Regions from separate parts of the Sphaerisporangium sp. NPDC049457 genome, predicted to be linked through region 1. Evidence: riboswitches for the same ligand, from Rfam matches in the RefSeq annotation. Region 1 holds a riboswitch; the other holds the start of a gene.
The links. A riboswitch is a leader RNA that binds a small molecule or an ion and turns the genes downstream of it on or off. The one in region 1 is predicted to bind S-adenosylmethionine.

Region 1 (4,481 bases):
CATTTATGCTCGCGTTTAGTTAGTTGACAATTACACTAACGGAGGGCCTAGTAAGCACTTCTATTATGATAGTCAGCCGGCCGTTCAGGGCCCCCGGACATGCGGACGCCCATGCATCCACCTGGGACGCATGGGCGTGGGGCGCCTGCGGAAGGGCGGCGGGTCTCGGGAGGCCGCCCGCCCGCGGGAAGGACGCGAAGTCCGCGGAGGTCAGCCTCCGGCGACGGCGGGGATCACCGAGACGTGCGCCCCCTCAGGAGTGGCGGTGTCGAGCCCCTCCACAAATCGGACATCCTCTTCTCCGACATACACGTTGACAAAACGGCGAATCTTGCCCGTTTCGTCCAGAATACGGGCCCCGATTCCGGGGAAGTCGGCGTCGAGCTTCTGGAGCACCTCGCGAAGGGTCGCCCCCTCACTGCTCACCTCCGACGCTCCGTCGGTGTAGGTACGAAGAATCGTCGGAATCCGCACAGAAACGCTCATTAATCGGGCCCTTTCAGGAGTTGTCGGCGACAGCCGTACGAAATGCGTCGAGCGAGGGACGGATGACCGCGGTGGGCCTCGCTTCCGCGGAGACCGCGTCGAGTGTCTTGAGACCGTCTCCGGTGTTCAGCACCACCGTCTCGGCCTCTGGATCCAGAAGGCCGTTGGCGACCAGTTTGCGGAGCACGCCGACGGTGACGCCGCCGGCGGTCTCGGCGAAGATGCCCTCGGTGCGCGCCAGCAGCCGGATGGCGTCCACCACCTCGGCGTCGGTGACGTCCTCGACCGCGCCGCCCGTGCGGCGGGCGATGTCGAGCACGTAGGGGCCGTCGGCGGGGTTGCCGATGGCGAGCGACTTGGCGATGGTGTCGGGCTTCACCGGCCGCACGATGTCGTGGCCCGCCTTGAACGCCGCCGACACCGGCGAGCAGCCCTGCGCCTGCGCGCCGAAGATCTTGTACGGGCGGTCCTCGACCAGGCCGAGCCGGATCAGCTCCTTGAAGCCCTTGTCGATCTTGGTGAGCTGGGAGCCGGAGGCCACCGGGATGACGATCTGGTCGGGGACGCGCCACCCGAGCTGCTCGGCGATCTCGAAGGCCAGGGTCTTGGAGCCCTCGGCGTAGTACGGCCGGAGGTTCACGTTGACGAAGCCCCACTTGTCGCCGAGCGGGTCGCCGATGAGCTCGGAGCAGAACCGGTTGACGTCGTCGTAGGTGCCCTCGATGCCGACCAGGCGGCCGCCGTACACCGAGGCCATGACGATCTTGGCCTCTTCGAGGTCGGACGGGATGAACACGCAGGCGTCCAGCCCCGCGCGCGCCGCCGCGGCCGTCACGGCGCCCGCGAGGTTGCCCGTGGAGGAGCACGACAGGGTGTGGAAGCCGAAGTTGCGGGCGGCCTCCAGCGCGATGGCGACGACCCGGTCCTTGAACGAGTGGGTCGGGTTGCCGGAGTCGTCCTTGACGTGCAGGCTGCGCAGGCCCAGCTCACGGGCCAGGTTGTCGGCCTTGACCAGCTTCGTCCAGCCGGGGGCCAGGTTGGGGCGGGACGCGACGTCGCGGGGCACCGGGAGCAGCCCCCGGTAGCGCCAGATGCTCGTCGGACCCGATTCGATCTGCTCCCGGGTCACCGCACCCTCGGCGGCTGCGGGAGCACTCCAGGCGTAGGCCACTTCGAGTGGCCCGAAACACTCCGCACAGGCGAAGATCGGGCCGAGGTCGTACCTGGTGCCGCATTCGCGGCACGAGAGGGCGACGGCGGGGCCGAAGTCGAGCGCGGTCGGTGTCTCAGCTGTTGCGAGCGCCATGAAGCGAGGCCTTTCCCTCATCTTCGCCCGGACCACCTTGGTCACGGGCCGGAATTGGCACCTGTCCCGGCCGGTCTCACTGGTCTTTGAGTGCCGCGTCGTTCGGCAGACGCGGATGACCACAGCCGGGAGGGTTGCCGGGGCTTCGCAGGGCCGGTCCCTCCACCCCTCTGGATGAGCAATATGAAGTTGTGGTCCCGCTCGTATCACAAGCAGGCCAACAGAACTGTACCTCGCCCATCAGCGCCTCTGGCCGCCCGTCTCACTCTACGAGACATCTGCGCACGTCAGAAGAAACCGCACGAGGTGCGGGCCACATCGGCGGGGACCTCGCGGCGCCGTGCTCGCGCGAGGCCGCAGGCGGCGTAAGGCGCGGTCAGGCGGGCCCGCCGTAGGCGTCGCCGAGCGCGGCCTGGACGTACTTGCGGGCCTGGTGGATGCGCGACTTGGCGGTACCGAGCGGAATGCCTAGCTGCTCGGCCACCTCGTTGTAGTCGAGTTGGCAGATGTCGCGCAGCACCAGGGCCTGGGCCAGATCGGGCTTGTCGGCCTCCAGCGCCTCCATGGCGTCGAGCAGGTCGAGCCGCGACCCGGCGATCACGCTGACCCGGCGCGGGTCGGCCCGCAGGTCGGGCACCTCCTCGGAGGTCTGCTCGGCGGCCCGGCGCTTGAGCGAGCGGTAGGTCGTGCGGGCGCAGTTGATGGTGACGATGTGCAACCAGGTGGAAAAACGCGCCCGTCCCTCGAACCTGCCGATGTTGCGGGCGACCGCCAGGAGCGTATCCTGGCAGGCCTCCTCCGCGTCCTGCTGGTAGGGCAGCAGTCTGGCGCAGTGCCGCAGCACATCCGGCTCGATGCGGCGGAGCAGTTCGCCGAGTGCCCGGTGGTCCTTGGCGGCGGCCGCGCGGGCCAGTTCCTCGGTCGTCTCGTCAAGTGCCATGCCCGAGCCCCTCTCGACCGCCTGTGCCCAGCCCTGACCTGACCACCAACCCATCTTATTGGGAGGGTTAAATTCAATTGATCTGCGGCCACGTGCGCATCACAACGGAGAGAAACGGCGAGGGACGACCGCCAGGGGCGGACGAGGAGTGGTGATGGGCGGATGAACACAGTTCTGCTGGCCTCCAACCGGGGGCCCGTGTCGTTCACGCTCGCCGACGACGGCACGCTGACGATGCGCCGCGGCGGGGGAGGCATGGTCTCCGGCCTGTCGGAGGTCGCCAAGGCCGGCGGGGTGCTGTGGGTGTGCGCCGCGCTGTCCGACGGCGACCGCAGCGCGGTGCGGCTCGCGCCCGGCGGCCGCCTCGACCAGGCCGGCTACGACACCGGCCCGGTGCGCATGCTGGACATACCGCCCGCCACCTTTCACCGCGCGTACAACGCGGTCGCCAACTCGACGCTGTGGTTCGTCAACCACCTGCTGTACGACACCCCGAACTCGCCGCAGTTCGACATGCGCTTCCGCAGAGAGTGGGAGTCCTACCAGGACTACAACGCCGCCTTCGCGCTCGCCCTGGCCGAGGAGGCCCCGCACGGCGCACGGGCGATGATCCAGGACTACCACCTCACCCTCGCCCCCGCGATGCTGCGGGTCGAGCGCCCTGACCTGCGCATCGCCCACTTCTCCCACACCCCCTGGGCGCCGCCGGAGTACTTCTCTCTGCTGCCCGACGACATCGCCGCCGAACTGCTGACCGGCATCCTCGGCGCCGACCAGGCCGGCTTCCTGACGGCGCGCTGGGCGTCGGCGTTCATGGACTGCTGCGAGACGCTGCTCGGCGCCCAGGTCGACCGCGTCCAGCGCACGATCACCTACGAGGGGCGCTCGACGCGCATCGGCGTGCACCCGCTCGGCGTCGACGGCGACGCCCTGTGGGCGCGGGCGCTGGAGCCGGACGTCGAGTCGCACATGATCGCGTTGCGCGAGCGGGTGGGCGACCGCAAGCTCATCGTGCGCATCGACCGCACCGAGCTGTCCAAGAACATCGTCCGCGGCCTGTCGGCGTACCGGCAGTTCCTCGCCGACCATCCCGAGTGGCACCGCAAGGTCGTGCATCTGGCGTTCGCCTACCCCTCGCGGCACGACCTGCCCGAGTACCGCGAGTACACCGCGGCCGTGCAGCGGTGCGCCAAGCAGATCGAGGACGAGTTCGTCGGCGAGGACTGGGATCCGCTGATTTTGAACGTGGACGACGACTACGCTCGCTCGCTCGCCGCCTACCGCATGGCCGACGTGCTGCTGGTGAACCCGATCCGCGACGGCATGAACCTCGTCGCCAAGGAGGGGCCCATCCTCGCGCCCAACTGCGCCCTGGTGCTGTCCAGGGAGGCCGGGGCCGCCGCCGAGCTGGGCGGGGACGCGCTCATGGTGAACCCCTACGACGTCTCGGGAACGGCGAACGCCCTGCACGAGGCGCTGATGCTCCCCGAGGAGGAGCGCGCGAAGCGCGGCGCCCGCCTCCGCGCGGCGGCGACGGCCCTGCCGCCGAGCCGATGGTTCGCCGACCAGCTCGCCGCCCTCGAACACTGACCGGCCCTCGAACACTGACCGGCCCTCGGACGCCGACCGGCCCGCCGTCCTCGAACGCCGGCCAGGGCCACGAGCCGGGACGGCCGCCGCCCGCACGCTGACGTCAGGGCGTCAGGGCGTCAGGGCGTCGGACAGGGCCGCCAGCAGGGCTGCGACGCC
Region 2 (4,481 bases), on a different contig from region 1:
TGCATGCGCCCGCCGGAGATCTCCTCCATGACGGCCTGCAGCGTCTCGCGCTCGCGGAAGGCGTAGAACACCGGCGTGATCGCGCCGAGCTCCAGCGGATAGGACCCGAGGAACATCAGGTGGCTCAGCACGCGGTTCAGCTCGGCGAGCAGCGTGCGAGCCCACACCGCCCGCACGGGGACCTCCATGCCGAGCATGCGCTCGACCGCGAGCACCACGCCGATCTCGTTGGCGAACGCCGAGAGCCAGTCGTGCCGGTTGGCCAGCACGATGATCTGCCGGTAGTCGCGGACCTCGAAGAGCTTCTCGGCGCCCCGGTGCATGTACCCGATGATCGGCTCGGCGGTGGCGATGCGTTCGCCGTCCACGGTCAGCCGCAGGCGCAGGACACCGTGGGTCGAAGGGTGCTGGGGCCCGATGTTGAGGATCATGTCCTCGGTGGCGAGCTCCTTGGCGCCGGCCCCGATCGCGACGACCCGCTCGGTGCCCGCGGCTCCGGTGCGAGCGCCGCGGGCGCCGCGAGGTTCGCGATCTCGGTGACCTTCGCGAGGTTCGGTCATAAGGCCCATGCTGTCACGTCAGCGCCGGGAGACAAGATCTGAGAGGGCGGTGACCAGGCGGCGCACGTGCTCTTCGGTCGTGCCGATGCCGATGGAGGCCCGGACGGCGCCGGTGGTGCCGTCCGCGCAGTCGCCGTCGGCGGACCTGCCCACGCCCTCAAGCAGGTGCCGGACGAAGGGGTGGGCGCAGAACTTGCCGTCCCGCACGCCGATGCCGTACTCCGACGACAGCGCCTCGGCGACCTCCCGGGCCGTCCAGCCGTCGACGACGAAGGAGACGATCCCGACGCGCGGGTGCCCCGGCCCCCACAGCGACAGCTCGTGCACGCCTTCGATGCCGGCCAGGCCGTCGCGCAGCAGTGTGAGCAGGCGCTCCTCCTCCTTGACCAGCGGCGTCCAGCCGGTGGCCGACAGGGCGTCGCAGGCGGCGGCGAGGGCGATGGCGCCGAGGACGTTCGGCGTGCCGGCCTCGTGACGCTGCTCGGGGTCGGCGCTCCACTCGGTCGAGAGCGGCTCGTCCTGGCCGGCGCCTCCGGTGACGGCCTTGGAGGCGCCGCCGCCGCGCAGGTACGGCTCGGCGTCGGCGAGCCAGTCGGACCGGCCCACCAGGGCGCCGGCGCCGAACGGCGCGTACAGCTTGTGCCCGGAGAAGGCCACGTAGTCCAGGTCGAGGGCGGTCAGGTTGAGCCGGCGGTGCGGGACGAGCTGCGCGGCGTCCACAAGGATGCGCGCGCCGTGCCGGTGGGCGATGTGCGCCAGGGCCGCGATCGGCCACAGCTCGCCGGTGACGTTGGAGGCCGCGGTGACGACCAGGAGCGCGGGCCCGTCGATGGCGGCGAGGGCCTCGTCGGCCGCGCGCACCGCCTCGCCGGGGAACGCGGGCGGCGCGAGCCGTACGGCCTTGGGCCAGGGGAGCAGGGAGGCGTGGTGCTCGCTTTCGAAGACCACGACGGTGGTGCCGTCGGGCAGGCAGCGGGCCAGCAGGTTGGCGGCGTCGGTGGTGTTTCTGGCGAACACGACGGCGTCCCCCGGACGGGCGCCGACGAAGGCGCGCACGGTGTGCCGGGCCTGCTCGTAGCGGGCCGTGGTGAGCTGGGAGGCGTACCCGGCGCCCCGGTGCACGCTGGAGTAGGCCGGGAGCGCGGCGGCGACGGCGGCGCTCACCGGCGCCAGACACGGCGCGCTGGCGGCGTAGTCCAGGTTCGCGTACCCAAGGAGCCGGCCGCCCTTGACGGGAACCTCGAGGTCGGCCCCGATTACCGCGGGGATGGCCGGATCGACGGCCGAGGACTGGCCGGCGACCGCGTGCGGGACGTGCGGAAGGCCGGTGGCGCCGGGGGTCGCGTGCGTGAGGCCGGTGGCGGCTTGGGGCGCGTCCGGGAGGGCGGGGGACGTGGCGGTGAGCAGCGGGGACGCGTCCGCGTCGGTGGTGGAGGAGCTCTTCAGGATGGTGAGAGCAGACAACGCCGGCCTCCTAAGGTCATGGGACCCCGGTCACGGCGTTGGAATGACGGAGCCCGCGCTTGCCCGGCACACCTCGTGCCGGACCCGGTCCTCACCCGGGGCACCCCGCCGCGAGCGCGAGGGTTGCCGGCCAGCAAGCCGGGGCTTGACGCTGGCACTCATGACCTACCGGGACTATAACCCGAATCCCCCGCGTCTCCGCAACCTCGCGGCGCGCGGGGTGACGCGTCCCACGAATCGCGAACTTTGCCGGGCCCTCGCGCGTTGACTTGGGACGGACTCCTCGGCGAAGGGGCCGTGAGGTGACCGACCCCCGGCCCGAGGAGGCGCGATGGACTGGCTGCTCAACCCAGAAATATGGATCGGGTTCTTGACCCTGGTCGCGCTCGAGATCGTCCTGGGCATCGACAACATCATCTTCATCTCGATCCTGGCGGGGAAGCTGTCGCCGGAGCGCCGTGACATGGCGCGCAAGCTGGGGCTCGCGCTGGCGATGATCAGCCGCCTGGCGTTGCTGCTCGCGCTGTCGTGGGTGGTGCGGCTGACCGAGCCGCTGTTCGCGGTGTGGGGGCACGAGATCTCCGGACGCGATTTGATCCTGATCCTGGGCGGGTTGTTCCTGCTGGGCAAGAGCGCCTTCGAGATCGGCGACAGCCTGGAGGGCGCCTCCGGCCACTCCGGCGGGCGGGTGGCGGCCTCGTTCACGGCGGTGATCGTGCAGATCATGCTGCTGGACGTGGTGTTCTCGCTGGACTCGGTCATCACGGCCGTGGGCATGGTCGACGAGATCGGCGTCATGATCGCCGCGGTGGTCGTGTCCGTGGTGATCATGCTGTTCGCGTCCGGGCCGATCAGCGCGTTCGTCGACAAGCACCCGAGCATCAAGATGCTGGCGCTGTCGTTCCTGCTGCTCATCGGCGTCGTGCTGATCGCCGAGGGCTTCGAGCAGCACATCTCCAAGGGCTACATCTACTTCGCGATGGCCTTCTCGCTGGTCGTGGAGCTGCTCAACATCCGGGCGCGCAGGAGGGCGGGCGCCCAGCGGCCGGTCGAACTGCGCGATCGCTACGAGACCGCGGAGGAGCCGTCTCCGGCGCCGTCGTCCGTGGCCTCCTCCGAAGCGGGTGACACCCCGCGGCCATGACCCCGCGGCCATGACCCCGCGGCCATGACCCCGCGGCCATGACCCCGCGCCGAAGCGTCGTCGCCACGTCCCACACCGAAGCGGCGGCGCCACGGCCCACCGCCGGGGGCGCCGGCGCCGGGGCGCGTCGGATGCCCAGGTGAAAGCTGGTGGGATCCCGGCCTACCATGACTTCGTGCGCTTCGACCCCTGGAATCCGGATTTCGTCGCTCAGCCCTACGACGTCTACCGGTGGCTCCGCGACAACGAGCCGGTCGGTTTCTTCGAGCCGACCGGCCAGTGGCTCGTGGCCCGGCACCGGGACGTCAACGCGGCGCTGCGCGACCGCAGGCTCGGCCGCTCCTACCTCCACGTGGCCACGCACGAGGCCTTCGGCCGGGAACCGGAGCCGGCCTTCCAGGACCCGTTCTGGCGGGTGATCCGGGCCGGGATGCTCGACGTGGAGCCGCCCGTGCACACCCGGCTGCGGCGGCTGGTCTCCAGGGCGTTCACGCCGCGCATGGTCGAGGAGCTGCGCCCGCGGGTGCGGAGCATCGCCGGCGAGCTGGTGGACGGGTTCGTCGAGCGCGGCGGCGGCGACCTGCTCGCCGAGGTGGCCGAGCCGCTGCCGGTGACGGTGATCGCGGAGATGCTCGGCGTCCCCGAGGCGGACCGGCACCTGCTGCGCCCCTGGTCGGCCGACATCTGCGGCATGTACGAACTCGCGCCGTCGATCGAGGCGCAGCACACGGCGGTGCGCGCCGCGGCGGAGTTCGGCGACTACCTGCGCGCGCTGGCGGCCGAGCGGCGCGCCCGCCCGGGGAACGACCTGATCAGCGCTCTGGCGCAGGTCGTGGACGAGGGCGACCGGCTCACCGAGGACGAACTGGTCGGCACGTGTGTGCTGTTGCTCAACGCCGGCCACGAGGCCACCGTCAACGTCACCGGCAACGGCTGGTGGTCGCTGTTGCGCAACCCCGGTGAGCTGGAGCGGCTCCGCGGCGATCTGTCGCTGCTGCCCACCGCCGTCGAGGAACTGCTGCGCTGGGACACCCCGCTGCAGATGTTCGAACGCTGGGTGCTGGAGGACGTCACCATCGGCGGGGTGGACATCCCCAAGGGCGCCGAGGTGGCCCTGCTGTTCGGCTCGGCCAACCGGGACCAGGAGGTGTTCGAGGACCCCGACCGGCTGGACGTCGGCCGCAAGGACAATCCGCACATCTCGTTCGGGGCGGGCATCCACTTCTGCCTGGGTGCTCCGCTGGCGCGCGTGGAGCTGATGGAGTCGTTCTCGGCGCTGCTCAGGGCCGCTCCCAAGATCGAGCTCGTCGAGG

Region 2: linked by a shared signal. The riboswitch ahead of ACZ6QO_RS34510 (aminotransferase class V-fold PLP-dependent enzyme) and the one ahead of thrC (threonine synthase) in region 1 are both predicted to bind S-adenosylmethionine.

Annotation. Positions count from the first base shown of each region.
Region 1 covers NZ_JBVJHR010000018.1:185,301-189,781, forward strand. Annotated here, with positions in the region: gene ACZ6QO_RS27290 (MoaD/ThiS family protein) at 211-486, opposite strand; gene thrC (threonine synthase) at 500-1,792, opposite strand; SAM riboswitch class I at 1,807-1,973, opposite strand; gene ACZ6QO_RS27300 (RNA polymerase sigma factor) at 2,169-2,732, opposite strand; gene ACZ6QO_RS27305 (alpha,alpha-trehalose-phosphate synthase (UDP-forming)) at 2,895-4,322, shown strand; gene otsB (trehalose-phosphatase) at 4,434-4,481, opposite strand, start outside.
Region 2 covers NZ_JBVJHR010000028.1:61,072-65,552, forward strand. Annotated here, with positions in the region: gene ACZ6QO_RS34505 (NADH-quinone oxidoreductase subunit D) at 1-431, opposite strand, end outside; gene ACZ6QO_RS34510 (aminotransferase class V-fold PLP-dependent enzyme) at 579-1,829, opposite strand; SAM riboswitch class IV at 2,075-2,190, opposite strand; gene ACZ6QO_RS34515 (TerC family protein) at 2,356-3,168, shown strand; gene ACZ6QO_RS34520 (cytochrome P450) at 3,344-4,481, shown strand, end outside.